DNA from 3 places in the Leifsonia sp. NPDC056665 genome. Region 1 is predicted to be linked to each of the others. Evidence: predicted binding sites of a transcription regulator. Region 1 holds the regulator's gene; each other region holds the start of a gene.
What was found. Region 1 encodes HrcA, which represses chaperone genes, less so after heat shock. Its sites were predicted from a motif close to TTNGCACTCGNNNNNNNCGAGTGCNAA; they were not measured.
Positions count from the first base shown of each region.

Region 2: a site for HrcA is predicted at 1,353-1,379, ahead of groES (co-chaperone GroES). Genes of this name have one in related genera too.
Region 3: a site for HrcA is predicted at 1,901-1,927, ahead of groL (chaperonin GroEL). Genes of this name have one in related genera too.

Region 1 covers NZ_JBHTXK010000001.1:465,513-468,731, reverse strand. The annotation lists gene ACFQ9V_RS02125 (DUF4870 domain-containing protein) at 1-73, opposite strand, end outside; gene ACFQ9V_RS02120 (DUF4870 domain-containing protein) at 196-807, opposite strand; gene hrcA (heat-inducible transcriptional repressor HrcA) at 1,027-2,043, shown strand; gene dnaJ (molecular chaperone DnaJ) at 2,093-3,211, shown strand.
Region 2 covers NZ_JBHTXK010000014.1:6,691-9,909, reverse strand. The annotation lists gene rarD (EamA family transporter RarD) at 1-825, opposite strand, end outside; gene groES (co-chaperone GroES) at 949-1,245, opposite strand; gene ACFQ9V_RS13655 (SAM-dependent methyltransferase) at 1,397-2,584, shown strand; gene ACFQ9V_RS13650 (DUF4190 domain-containing protein) at 2,595-3,219, opposite strand, start outside.
Region 3 covers NZ_JBHTXK010000008.1:67,948-71,166, reverse strand. The annotation lists gene msrB (peptide-methionine (R)-S-oxide reductase MsrB) at 1-351, opposite strand, end outside; gene ACFQ9V_RS10065 (DUF3263 domain-containing protein) at 521-820, shown strand; gene ACFQ9V_RS10060 (LytR C-terminal domain-containing protein) at 843-1,391, shown strand; gene ACFQ9V_RS10055 (cold-shock protein) at 1,572-1,775, shown strand; gene groL (chaperonin GroEL) at 1,971-3,219, shown strand, end outside.

The DNA of each region.
Region 1 (3,219 bases):
GCGGCTGCTGACCTCCGTACGGCTGCTGCGGCGGCTGCTGCGGCGGCGGCGGGGGCGGGGGCGTTGCGGACATGGTCGGTTTCTCCTCCGGTGAGTGGGAATGACGGGTCCCAGCCTAGGGGGCGGACGGTGATCCTGAGAAGGAGCCGAGAGACCTTTCCCGGGATCGGCCGCCCGTCCCGCGGCTGCGGCGCGCTACTTGATGAAGCGGAAGTTCACCGGGTACCGGTACGTCCCACCGCTGTTCACGCGCACGAAGCCGAGGATCGAGAACACCAGGTTGACGATGTAGAGGACCCACGGGATGAGGAGGCTGAACAGCAGGTAGCCGATGCCGAAGGTGAACGATCCGATGATCACGCCGAGGATCTGGGAGACGACCCAGACCAGGATCCACGTGATCTGCCAGTTGAGGGCCTCCTTGGCCTCCTGGTTGGTGAGGGCGCCCCTGTCCTTGAACACGAGCCAGATGATGAGGGAGGGCAGGAACCACAGGATCCCGCCGAGGTGGGCGAACGACGCCCACTGCTTGTCCTGCGCGGGGTCGAGGGGAGCGGCGGCGGCGCTCGCGTACTGCTGGGGCGGCGGGACGGCGCCGGCGGGCTGACCGGCCGGGGCCGCGTAGGGCTGCTGGGGAGGCACCGCTCCGGCGGGCTGACCGGGTGCGGCTCCGTAGGGCTGCTGCGCGGGAGGCTGCTGCGCGGGAGGCTGCTGCCCATAGGGCTGTGCCGGAGGCTGCTGCCCGTACGGCTGTTGCGGAGGCTGTTCGCCCTGGCCGTCGGCCGCGGGCTGGTTCGGGTCTGACATGAGGAGAACCCTTTCGTGGGCGGCTGCGGGGGCTTACCTGAGCCGGTGCGCACAGGGTACTGCTCGGGAGCCGCGCGGTAAATGATCCGTGTCGCGTCATGACCGCCCTCCCACGCCGACGCGATATGATTAGCACTCAGGTTCATCGAGTGCCAGCGCGCGCGATGTCCTCCCGTGCTCGATCCTCGGGTGCCGAAGCGACGACAGGAGGCGGTTCGCGTGGTCTCGGAACGCAGTCTGGAAGTGCTCCGCGTCATCGTGCAGGACTATGTCGCCTCGCGGGAGCCTGTGGGCTCGAAGAGCATCGTGGAGCGGCACGCGTTCGGCGTCTCGGCCGCGACCATCCGCAACGACATGGCACTCCTCGAGGAGGAGGAGCTGATCGTCGCCCCGCACACCTCCTCCGGCCGGGTGCCGACCGACAAGGGCTACCGGCTGTTCGTCGACCACCTCGCCGAGGCCCGGCCGCTGTCGGCGGCGCAGCGCACCGCGATCGAGGCCTTCCTCGGCCAGTCGGTCGACGTGGACGACGTGCTGTCACGCACGGTCCGGCTGCTGTCGCAGCTCACCAACCAGGTCGCGTTGGTGCAGTACCCGTCGGTGGCGCGCTCGCGCATCCGGCACATCGAGCTGGTGGCGCTCGGCTCCCGGCGGCTGCTGAGCGTGCTCATCACCGACTCCGGCGCGGTCGAGCAGCGCGTGATCGAGCTGCAGGAGGAGCTGGACGACGCCGAGATCGCCGAGATCCGCGGCGCGATCAACGGTGCGGCCGCCGGCCTCTCGCTCGCCGACGCGGCGGTGCGGCTGCGCGACCTCCCGGGCCACCTGACCGACCGCACGCGCGCGCTCGTGGCGCCGGTCGCCGGCGCCCTGCTCGACCAGATCGCCGCCAACCGGCAGGACAAGCTGGTCATGGCGGGCGCGGCCAACCTGGCGCGCACCGAGACCGACTTCCCCGGGTCCATCACGCCGGTGCTGGAGGCCATCGAGGAGCAGGTCGTCCTGCTGCGGCTCTTCGACGAGATGGCGCTCGACCAGCACGGCGTCGCGGTCAGCATCGGCCGCGAGAACGCCGTCATCGGCCTGACCGAGACCTCGGTCATGTCGAGCGGCTACAGTTCCGGTTCCGACCTGGCCCGCGTCGGCCTGCTCGGCCCGCTCCGAATGGACTACTCGGGGAACATGGCGGCGGTCCGCGCCGTTGCACGTTACCTCTCCCGCCTCCTGGGCGACTGACCCCACGAACTCCGAACACCGACGCACCGAACAGAAGGAACAGCCTTACGTGGCCGACCACTACGAAGTCCTCGGCGTTGACCGCAACGCCACCCCCGACGAGATCAAGAAGGCGTACCGCCGCCTCGCGCGCGAGCTGCACCCGGACGTCAACCCGAGCTCCGACGCGCAGGAGCGCTTCAAGCTCGTCACCCACGCCTACGACGTCCTGAGCGACCCGCAGCAGCGGCAGCAGTACGACCTGGGCGGCTCCGGCGGCTTCGGCGGCGGCGCCGGGGGAGCGGGCGACTTCGCCGGCTTCGGCGACATCTTCGAGACGTTCTTCGGCGGCGGAGGCGGCGCCACCCGCGGCCCGCGCTCCCGGCGCGAGCGCGGCCAGGACGCCCTGCTGCGCGTGGAGGTCGACCTCGACGAGGTCGTCTTCGGGACGCACCGCGACCTGGACGTCGACACCGCGGTCGTCTGCGAGACCTGCGGCGGCTCCTGCTGCCAGCCCGGCACCGCGCCCGTCACCTGCGACATCTGCCACGGCACCGGCAGCATCCAGCGGTCGGTGCGCTCGCTGCTCGGCAACGTGATGACCTCCAGCCCGTGCGGGAGCTGCCGCGGCTACGGCACCGTCATCGCCACGCCGTGCGTCACCTGCCAGGGCCAGGGCCGCGTCCGCGCGCGCCGCTCGGTGCCGGTGGACATCCCCGCCGGCGTCGACACGGGCCTGCGGCTGCAGATGCCGGGCTCTGGCGAGGCCGGTCCCGCCGGCGGCCCGAACGGCGACCTGTACCTGGAGATCAAGGTCAAGCACCACGACGTGTTCAGCCGCGACGGCGACGACCTGCTCTGCACGCTGGAGGTGTCGATGACCGACGCCATCCTCGGCACCACGGCGACACTGAAGGCGCTGGACGGCGACATCCGCCTGGAGCTGAAGCCCGGCATCCAGAGCGCGGACATCGTCTCGGTGAAGGACCGCGGCATCACGCACCTGCGCGGCAGCGGCCGCGGCGACCTGCGGGTGGGCATCCAGGTGGTCACGCCGACGAAGCTCGACCACAAGGAGAAGGAGCTGATCAAGAAGTTCGCCGAGACGCACCACAACCCGGATCCGTCGCTCGCGCGCTTCCAGCAGGGCCTCTTCGCGAAGCTCCGCGACCGGTTCCTCAACCTCTGACGGGACGA
Region 2 (3,219 bases), on a different contig from region 1:
CCAGCGCTCGGGCGGCATCGCCTCGTTCAGTACCGCGACGCCGACGATGAACTGGATGAACGGCGCGAAGTACTGGATGAAGCCCATGTACACCAGCGGCAGGCGCCGGGAGGCCGCGGCGAAGAACAGCAGCGGCACGGCCGTGATCACGCCGGCGCCGACGAGCAGCACCGTGTGCCACGGACCGTCGCTCCCGATCGTCAGGCCCACCGTGAGGCTGACGACCACGAGCTGCACGATCGCGACGGGTGTCAGCCACATCGTCTCCAGCGTCAGCCCGGAGACGGCGTCGACCCGGCCGCCGACGCGCTTCTTGATGAGGCCGTAGAAGCCGAACGAGAACGCGAGGATGAGCGCGATCCACGGGACCTGCCCGTAGCCGATCGCGAGCACGACGACGGCGATCACGCTGACGCCTACCGCGACCCACTGCGCGACGCGGAGCCGCTCGCGCTGGACGATCACGCCGAGGAACACGGTCACGATCGGGTTGATGAAGTAGCCGAGCGCGGCCTCCACGACGTGACCGCTGACCGTTGCCAGCACGTAGGTCTGCCAGTTGACGTAGATGAGCGCTCCGGCGAGGCCCATCGTGAACAGGACCCTGCGGTCCTTCAGGAGGGCGCCGAACGTGCGCCACGTCCGCGTGACGGTGAGCGCGATCGCGCAGAACACCAGCGAGAAGAGCACCCGCCAGGCGACGATCTCCCAGGCACTGGCCGGCGCGAGCGCCAGGAAGTAGATGGGGAGGATGCCCCAGAGGACGTAGGCGGAGATCGCATAGGTCAGGCCGGACCTGCGGTGTTCGGAGAGGGGCTTCGGCACTCCCACGACACTACTCCGAACCGGGGACACGGACGGATCCGGTGGAGGCCGCGCGAGCCGGCCCGCAGGGACGACGAAGGCCCAGGTGCAACAGCGCCCGGGCCTCGGCCGAAAGGAGGTGCGTCAGCGGACGACGACCGCGAGGACGTCGCGAGCCGAGAGGACCAGGTAGTCCTCGCCGCCGAACTTGACCTCGGTGCCCCCGTACTTGGAGTAGATCACCTTGTCGCCGACGGCGACGTCGAGCGGGACCCGGTTGCCGTTGTCGTCGATGCGGCCCGGTCCGACGGCCACGACCTCGCCCTCCTGGGGCTTCTCCTTGGCGGTGTCGGGGATGACCAGACCGGAGGCAGTGGTCTGCTCAGCCTCGACCTGCTTGATGACGATGCGATCTTCGAGCGGCTTGATGGAGACCGACACGGTTGACCTCTTTCTTTGGTGAACTCAGTCTTTGCGAACTCAATACGTTGCGCGGCTTGCGTTAGCAAACTCGCACGGAGAGTGCTAACACGAGTCTAGGGGGTGCGTTAGCAGTCCCGCAACGTGAGTGCCAGAAGGTACCGTGGTCCACATGGACCGGTCCGAACTCGTCGAGCTGCTGAGCGCCGAAGGCCTTCGGCTGCTCGACTCCCTTCCCCCGTACCGGTCCGAGAAGGACGTGCTGGCGATGGTCACCGACCTCCGCAAGCAGGGCCACTCCCCCGGGCTGGTCGCGGCGGTGCTGACGCAGGCGAAGCTGCGCAAGAAGGCGGTCGGCAAGTTCGGCGAGTTCGCCTCCCGGATGCTGTTCACCGAGGCGGGGCTGGAGCAGGCGACGCGCCTGTCGGTCGCGGCGCGCCACGCCGGCCGGTTCCGGGCGGCTGGGCTGACCCGCGTCGCCGACCTCGGCTGCGGTATCGGCGGCGACGCGCTCGCCCTCGCGGCGCTGGAGCTGGAGGTCACGGCCGTGGAGGCCGACGAGGTGACCGCCGCGATCGCCGCCTTCAACCTCGCCCCCTTCCCCTCGGCGACGGTCGAGCACCGCCGGGCGGAGGACGTGAGCCTGCGCGCGATCGACGGCGTCTTCCTCGATCCCGCGCGGCGGACGCCCGGCCACACCGACACCGACCGGCTGACCGATCCCGACGACTACACACCGTCGCTCGGCTTCGCGTACGAACTCGCGACCGGCCGTTCGGTCGGGCTGAAGCTCGGCCCCGGCTTCGACCGCGACCTCATCCCGTCGACCGCGGAGGCCCAGTGGGTGTCCGCCGACGGGCAGGTCGTGGAGCTCGGGCTCTGGTTCGGCGCGCTCGCCCGCACGGGCATCCGGCGTGCCGCCCTGGTGCTGCGCGGCGACGAGGCGAACGAGCTCACGGCGGAGGCCGACAGCGAGGACGCCGAGACCGGCGAGCTCGGCGAGTACCTCTACGAGCCGGACGGCGCGGTCATCCGCGCGCGCCTCATCGGGGACCTCGCCCGGCGGCTCGACGGACGGATGCTCGGCGACGGCATCGCCTACATCACCGCCGACGAGCCCACGCCGACGCCGTTCGCGGCGGGCTTCCGCATCCTGGAGACCCTGCCGTTCGCCGAGAAGGACCTCAAGAAGGCGCTGCGGGCGCGCGGGATCGGCACGCTGGAGATCAAGAAGCGCGGCGTGGACGTCGACCCTGCCGCGCTCCGGACGCGCCTCAAGCTGTCGGGCGACCGTCCCGCGACCCTGATCCTGACCAGGGTCGCAGGACGTCACACGGCATTGCTCGCCGAGCGCCTCTGAGCCCGACCGGTCAGTACCGGTACGTGTTCGAGAAGCTGGCCAGGAAGATCCCCCAGAAGATCCAGAAGATGATCGCGATGGCGACCGACACGAACCCGAGGATGATCCCGGTGAGCCAGAACCCCTTGGCCCGCGGCTCCTTGGTGCGGCCGATGAAGCCGAGGACGATGGCGGCGACGCCGAACAGGGCGCCGATCCCGAACGCGAGGTTCAGGACGATGCCCAGGATGCCGCCGACGAGCGACAGGATGCTGAGGATCGGCGACTTGGTCGCGGGCGCCGTCGCGTAGGGCTGCGCATAGCCGGGCGCGGGCTGGCCGTAGGCCGGCTGACCGTAGCCGGGCTGGCCGGGCTGCTGACCGTAGGGCTGCTGCTGGCCGTACGGCTGCTGCCCGTAGGGCTGCTGCGGCTGCTGTCCGTACGGCTGCTGGCCATAAGGCTGCTGCGGCTGCTGTCCATAAGGCTGCTGACCGTACGGCTGCTGCGGCGCGCCGTACCCCGGCGCGACCGGCGGCGCGGGCGGCGCGGGAGGCGCCACCGGGGGCGTCGGCGGGACGCCGTCGGGCGCCGCCGCGGGCGGGATGTCGGAGGACGGCGGAACCGGCTGGGCCGGCGTGCTGCCGTCCGTCCCTTCG
Region 3 (3,219 bases), on a different contig from region 1:
CGAGCCGCAGTTCGCGCAGCGCACCTCGGTGCGCGCCATGCCCAGGCTGTCGTCCTCGAGGAGCTGTACGGCCTCCGGCCGGATCGACTCGTAGAAGCTCGGCCAGCCGCAGCCGCTGTCGAACTTGGTGCCCGACTTGAACAGCTCCGCTCCGCACGCGGCGCAGGTGTAGAGGCCCGCGCGGCCCTCGTCGAGCAGCTCGCCGGTCCACGGCCGCTCCGTGCCCGCCTCGCGCAGCACCGCGTACTGCTCCGGGCTGAGCTCGCGGCGCCACTCCTCGTCGGTCTTCTCGAGCCCGAACCCGTTGGGCGCTGCGGCGCCCTGCGCGGCCTCGTCGTGCGATGCGCTCATCGTGCGTTCCTTTCGTCGTCCGTCTCCAGCCTAAACGGCGGAACCTGTGCGGCTGTTCCCTGTTCGGCCTGCGACCTGCCGGGCGCAAACGGGCAACGCACAGGACACCGCCCCTAGGATGAGGCGCGAGCGCGGGGAAGGGCTGACTCGAAGACGGTGAGGGGAGGCGGTGCACGTGGCGGAGGCTGCGGACCACCGGATCCCTGCGCCGGACGCGACCGGCCTGACCGACCGTGAGGCGGCCATCCTCGCGTTCGAGCGTCAGTGGTGGCGGCATGCCGGCGCCAAGGAGCAGGCCATCCGCGAGGAGTTCGGTCTCTCCGCCGCCCGGTACTATCAACTCCTCGGAGCGCTGATCGACCGACCGGAGGCGCTCAAGCACGACCCCATGCTCGTCAAGCGCCTGCTCCGGCTGCGCGAGACCCGGCTGGCAGCACGGCGATCCCGGACACTCCCGTCCGGCGACTGACACCGCGAGGAATCACCTGTAGATGGCAGAGAAGTACCCGAGAGACCGGTTCGACGACATCCCAGACGGTCTGCAGCGCGTCGGTGCGCACCGGGCTCCCCGGCCGAAGGGCCGCGGCTGGATCGCGGTCGGCTGGGCGGCGCTCGCCGTCGTCGTCCTCGTGGTGGCGGGCATCTTCGGGCTCTCGCTGGTGAGCGGCTCCATCTCCTTCCACGGCTCGCCGAACTCCCCGAGCGGCACGCCCACGCCGACCGCGACGCCCACGCCGACGATCGTCCCGACCGTCGACCCGTCGCTGACCGTGAACGTGCTGAACGGCACCACGACCTCCGGCCTCGGCGGCAAGGTCAGCGACACTCTGACGAAGGCGGGCTGGAAGGTCGGCGCCGTCGCGAACGCCGACAAGCAGGACCTCTCGCAGACGATCGTCTACTACTCCGACGCCAAGAACCAGGCGGCGGCGCTCGGGGCGGCGCAGTCGCTCCCCGGCGCGACCATCGCGCTCACGCAGGACTTCGCGGCCAGCGGCGCCGACCTGACCGTGGTCGTCGGCAGCGACTACAAGGGCTGACACCGCGTCGTTCCGCGCGTGTACGCGCGCTCATCCCTTTGTTTCACGCGTGTTTAACTTTGGGCCGATTTGGTAACGGATTGGCCAAAAGACTGGCGGAGACGGCTATTGCAAGCATTAGGATCGGGAGTCAACGCGCGGCGCTGGACCACGCGAGCGACACAGCAATGGGAGTAATGCATGGCGAACGGGACCGTGAAGTGGTTCAACGCTGAAAAGGGCTACGGATTCATCACCGTCGATGATGGGGGACAGGACGTTTTCGTTCACTACTCCGCAATCGACATGAACGGCTACAAGGTTCTCGAAGAGGGCCAGCAGGTGCAGTTCGAGGTCGGCACGGGCAACAAGGGCCCTCAGGCCGAGTCGGTGCGTCCGCTGTAGTACGCAGCGATCGGCAAGACCATATAAGAGGAGCGCCGCCCTTCGGGGCGGCGCTCCTTTCTTTATGCCCGCAGTCGGGGACCGCACTCGCCTTGCACTCCCGTGGCGCGAGTGCCAGAATCGCTTTAGCACTCCGCCTGATCGAGTGCTAACACACCGAATCTTTCGCAGACGTCCGGGAGGGACGAGAAACACATGGCAAAGATCATTGCTTTCGACGAGGAAGCGCGTCGCGGCCTCGAGCGCGGCCTCAACATCCTGGCCGACACCGTCAAGGTGACGCTGGGCCCGCGCGGTCGCAACGTCGTCCTCGAGAAGAAGTGGGGCGCTCCCACCATCACGAACGACGGCGTCTCCATCGCGAAGGAGATCGAGCTCGACGACCCGTACGAGAAGATCGGCGCTGAGCTGGTCAAGGAGGTCGCCAAGAAGACCGACGACGTCGCGGGCGACGGCACCACCACCGCGACCGTGCTCGCTCAGGCGCTCGTCAAGGAGGGCCTCCGCAACGTGGCCGCCGGCGCCGACCCCATCACGCTGAAGCGCGGCATCGAGAAGGCCGTCGCGGCCGTGACCGAGGAGCTCATCGCCAGCGCCAAGGAGGTCGAGACCAAGGCCGAGATCGCCGCCACCGCGTCCATCTCCGCCGGCGACACCACCATCGGCGAGATCATCGCCGAGGCCATCGACAAGGTCGGCAAGGAGGGCGTCGTCACCGTCGAGGAGTCGAACACCTTCGGCACCGAGCTCGAGCTGACCGAGGGCATGCGCTTCGACAAGGGCTTCCTGTCGCAGTACTTCGTCACCGACCAGGACCGCCAGGAGGCGGTGTTCGAGGACACCTACATCCTCATCGCCAACCAGAAGATCTCCTCGATCAAGGACCTGCTCCCGATCGTCGACAAGGTCATCCAGGCCAACAAGCAGCTCCTCATCATCGCCGAGGACGTCGACGGGGAGGCCCTGGCCACCCTGATCGTCAACAAGATCCGCGGCATCTTCAAGTCCGTCGCCGTCAAGGCCCCGGGCTTCGGCGACCGCCGCAAGGCCATGCTGCAGGACATCGCGATCCTCACCGGCGGCCAGGTCATCTCCGAGGAGGTCGGCCTCAAGCTCGAGAACGTCACCCTCGACCTGCTCGGCCAGGCCCGCAAGGTCGTCATCACCAAGGACGAGACCACCATCGTCGAGGGCGCGGGCGACCCCGACGCCATCGCCGGCCGCGTGGCCCAGATCCGTGGCGAGATCGAGAACACCGACTCGGACTACGACCGTGAGAAGCTCCAGGAGCGCCTCGCGAAGCTCGCCGGCGGCGTCGCCGTCATCAAGGCGGGCGCGGCCACCGAGGTCGAGCTCAAGGAGCGCAAGCACCGCATCGAGGACGCCGTCCGCAACGCGAAGGCCGCCGTCGAGGAGGGCATCGTCGCCGGTGGTGGCGTCGCCC